2 regions of the Polaromonas sp. P3_B1 genome follow, and region 2 is predicted to be linked to the other one. Evidence: predicted binding sites of a transcription regulator. Region 2 holds the regulator's gene; the other holds the start of a gene.
What was found. Region 2 encodes sigma-54, which starts transcription at its own class of promoters, with help from an activator protein. Its sites were predicted from a motif close to TGGCANGNAANCTGCTTT; they were not measured.

Region 1 (2,188 bases), on a different contig from region 2:
CTGCTGGAAAACGGTTACAACATCGTCGCGGTGCTCCCCGCCGACACCTTTCTGGATGAGCGCCTGGCGCAGCTGCAGCCCGACATGATCATCGTGGACGCCGAAAGCGAGGCCCGCGACTCGCTGGAGCATGTGGTGATGGCGACGCGGGACGCCCGGCGGCCCATCGTGCTGTTCACCAACGACAACGACACCAGCCACGTCAAGGATGCCGTCGCGGCCGGCGTATCGGCTTATGTGGTGGCCGGACTTTCGCCGGACCGCATCCGCCCCATCCTCGACGTGGCCATGGCGCGCTTTGAGCACGAGCAGGGCCTGCGAAAGGAACTGGCGCATGCCAAAACCGAGCTGCACGAGCGAAAGGTCATAGACCGGGCCAAAGGCATGCTGATGCAGCGCCAGGGGCTGTCCGAGCAGGCCGCTTACGAAAAACTGCGCAAGGCCGCCATGGACAAAGGCCTGCGCCTGGGCGAGGTGGCGCAGCGCATGCTGGACGCCCTGGACCTGTTGGGCTGATTCGCTGGCCGGGCGGCCTCCAAGCCGGCTCACCCTCAATTGGTGCAACGCACAAATCAGGTGCGCATAGCGGCTTTCATATCCACGTTCGCGGCTCAGCGTGTTGTCGGTCAGCCGTGGAGGCATGCGTGAAAAGCCAGACGTTTTCACGCCCGCTCCCCCTATAGAACAGCTCTGTCGACAAATCCCCCGACTCCCTGGCACGCCTTTTGCTGAGTACCGCCTATTGGTCAAGGATGACCAACCCGGCACAGCACTTCAACGGCGAAGTGTGCTGCCCCAAGGAACAAAGGCGTTCGCACCCTGCATCACGTTCAACGTGTGCCCGGGTCGAGCGCCTTTTTTGTTTTTGCCCATCGTTTTTACTTATCTGGAGCCGACGACATGACTGAACTGCTGAAATCTTCGCTGACACGCCGCACCGTGCTGCAGGCCGCGGCCGTGGGAGCCGTGGGCATCAACCCCGCCCTGCGCGCCGCCGTATATGCCCAGGGCTCGGATGCGCCGGAGAAAAAAGAAGTCAAGATCGGCTTCATTCCGCTGACCGACTGCGCCTCGGTGGTGATGGCCTCGGTGCTGGGCATAGACCAGAAATACGGCGTCAAGATCATCCCGACCAAGGAAGCCAGCTGGGCCGGCGTGCGCGACAAGCTGGTCAACGGTGAACTGGACTTTGCCCACGTGCTCTACGGCCTGGTCTACGGCGTGCACATGGGCACGGCCGGCCCGAAGAAGGACATGGCCGTGCTGATGACACTCAACAACAACGGCCAGGCGATCACGCTGTCCAAGAAGCTCGCCGACAAGGGCGCGGTGGACGGCCCCGGCCTGGCCAAGCTGATGGCCAGCGACAAACGCGAATACACCTTTGCCCAGACCTTTCCCACCGGCACGCACGCCATGTGGCTTTATTACTGGCTGGCCGCCAACGGCATCAACCCGATGAAGGACGCCAAGGTCATCACCGTGCCGCCGCCGCAAATGGTGGCCAACATGCGCGTAGGCAACATGGACGGGTTCTGCGTGGGCGAGCCTTGGGGCCATCGCGCCATCATCGACGGCATCGGCGTGACCGCCGTGACCACCCAGGACGTCTGGAAGGACCACCCTGAAAAGGTGCTGGGCACCACCGCCGATTTCGTCAAGAAATACCCCAACACGGCGCGCGCCGTGACCGCAGCCATTATCGAGGCCGGCAAGTGGATTGACGCCAGCCTCTCCAACAAGAACAAGATGGCCGAGACCGTGGCCGACAAAAGCTACGTCAACACCAGCGTCGACGCCATCAACCAGCGCATCCTGGGCCGCTACCAGAACGGCATGGGCAAGACCTGGGACGACCCCAACTACATGAAGTTCTACAACGACGGTGCGGTGAGCTTCCCTTACCTCTCCGACGGCATGTGGTTCCTCACGCAACACAAGCGCTGGGGCCTGATCAAGGATCACCCCGACTACCTGGGCATCGCCAAGCAGATCAACCACATCGACGTCTACAAGCAGGCCGCTACAGCCGCCAAGGCCAGTGTCCCCAAAGAGCTCATGCGCAGCAGCAAGCTGATGGACGGCACGGTCTGGGACGGCAAGGACCCGAAAAAATACGCCGACAGCTTCAAGGTCCACGCCTAGGCCCGCGCCCCGCCACCCGCCCACCGAACCTTCCACCCCACGC
Region 2 (2,188 bases):
TGCAACTGCACGCCGGCGCGCCAGGCCTTGCCCTGGAGGCCGGTGACGCGCTGCACCTCGGCGGCCAGCAGTGTTTCGACACCCGCGGCGCAGGGTAAAAAGAGTTGAAGTTGGTTCATGACTGACTTTGAGGGACGGGGCAGCGCTGCCTGATCGCGGCTAGAGTGATTTGCGTAAATTAGCCGGCGCGATGCGCAGGGCCTCGCGGTACTTGGCCACAGTGCGGCGCGCGCATTCGATGCCTTGCTCCTTGAGCATCTCGGAAATCTGGTTGTCGCTGAGCGGTTTTTTGGTGCTCTCGGAGGAGACAAACTGCTTGATCAGCGCGCGCACCGCCGTGCTGGAGGCGTTGCCGCCGGTTTCGGTGCCCAAGGCGGAGCCGAAGAAATACTTCAGTTCGAAGGTGCCGAAGGGCGTGCCCATGTATTTGGCGGTGGTCACGCGCGAAATTGTGGATTCGTGCAGGCCGAGCTCGTCGGCGATCTCGCGCAGCACCAGCGGGCGCATGGCGAGTTCGCCGTGCGTGAAGAAATTTTTCTGCCGCTCGACGATGGCGCTGCTCACGCGCAGGATGGTGTCAAAGCGCTGCTGGATGTTCTTGATGAACCAGCGCGCCTCCTGCAAGCGCTGCTGCAGCGCCTGGCCGTCCTGGCCTTTGTGCTGCTTGAGGGCGTTGGCGTAGATGTCGTGCACGCGCAGGCGCGGCATCACGTCGCCGTTGAGCGTGACCTTGAAGCCACGGCCCGACTTCACGACGATGACGTCGGGCACGACCAGGTTGCGCTCCACGTTCACGAAGCGGCGCCCGGGCTTGGGGTCGAGCCTGCCAATCACCGCGATCGCCCCCTTGATCGCGGCCTCAGTGAAGCCGCACAGGTAGCTCAGGCGCTTGACGTCGCGCTTGGCCAGCAGTTCCATCGGATGCTTGCACACGGCAATGGCGGCGCGGGTCTCTTCGCAGTCCTTGCAGTCGAGCAATTGCAGGCCCAGGCATTCGGCCAGGTTGCGCGCACCCACGCCGGCCGGCTCCATGTGGTGCAGCAGCTTGAGCGCCATGGCAAAGCGCTGCTCGAGGTCCTCGGCCTGCTCCAGGTCGCCGCCGGCGAGGCCGGCCGCGAGCGAGGCCAGGCTGTCTTCGAGGTAGCCGTCATCGTTGAGCGACTCGATCAGGAAATGCAGGGCCGCGCGGTCTTCCTCAGACAGGCGCAGGCCCAGCGACTGGCGGTGCAGATGGTCTTGCAGCGACTCATGGGCGCCCGCCAGGTCGGAGGCCTCGGCATCGCTTTCTTCATTGTTGTTCTTGCGCGCCGGCGCATCACTGCCCCATTCGCTGTCGTCGGGCGTGGTCTCGACAGTGCCGTCGCCTTCCCAGCTTTCCTCGAGCTTGGGCTCCGCGCTGGGCTCGGCTTCAGCGGCCGTGGAAATACCTGCGTCTTCCGCACCGCCGCCGGCCGTCGATTCCGCAGCCGATTCAAACTCGCGGCTGTCCTGGCTGACCGGCGTGTTGACATGCTCCAGCCCGAACTCCTCGCGCACCGCGGTTTCGTCCGACACCTCGAGAAACGGGTTTTCGTCGAGCATCTGCTCGACCTCCTGGCTCAGCTCCAGCGTCGAGAGCTGCAGCAGCCGTATCGACTGCTGCAGCTGGGGCGTCAGCGCAAGATGCTGCGAGACGCGGAGCGAGAGGCCTTGTTTCAAGGACTCCCCCCCGTTGGATGCTCACTTCGTGTAGCACCCTCCCCCCTACAGGGGGCGGCGCCTGTGGCCTGGCAAAGCCAGTTCCACGGCCCCCGCTTGAAAGACGATGGCAGGCGTGTCAATGTGGCGACGGCACTCTCGGAAGCCCGCACGTTAAGCGCGATGAACAACAAGGGGGAAACCATCTCTACATCTTGAAGTGCTCGCCCAAGTACACGCGGCGCACATCGGCGTTGTTCACGATCTCGGACGGCGTGCCCTGGGCCAGCACATGGCCGTCGCTGATGATGTAGGCGTGGTCGCAGATGCCCAGCGTTTCGCGCACGTTGTGGTCGGTGATCAGCACGCCGATGCCGCGCGACTTCAGGAAGCCGATGATGCGCTGGATTTCGATCACGGCGATGGGGTCGATGCCGGCAAAGGGCTCGTCAAGCAGGATGAAGCGCGGCTGGGTCGCCAGGGCGCGCGCGATCTCGACGCGGCGGCGTTC

Region 1: a site for sigma-54 is predicted at 715-732, ahead of AC1DXS_RS06430 (CmpA/NrtA family ABC transporter substrate-binding protein). Genes of this name have one in related genera too.

What each region holds. Positions count from the first base shown of each region.
Region 1 is NZ_JBFUGK010000008.1:6,604-8,791, reverse strand. It holds gene AC1DXS_RS06435 (ANTAR domain-containing response regulator) at 1-516, shown strand, start outside; gene AC1DXS_RS06430 (CmpA/NrtA family ABC transporter substrate-binding protein) at 901-2,145, shown strand.
Region 2 is NZ_JBFUGK010000001.1:141,169-143,356, forward strand. It holds gene AC1DXS_RS00630 (THUMP domain-containing class I SAM-dependent RNA methyltransferase) at 1-119, opposite strand, end outside; gene AC1DXS_RS00635 (RNA polymerase factor sigma-54) at 160-1,698, opposite strand; gene lptB (LPS export ABC transporter ATP-binding protein) at 1,886-2,188, opposite strand, start outside.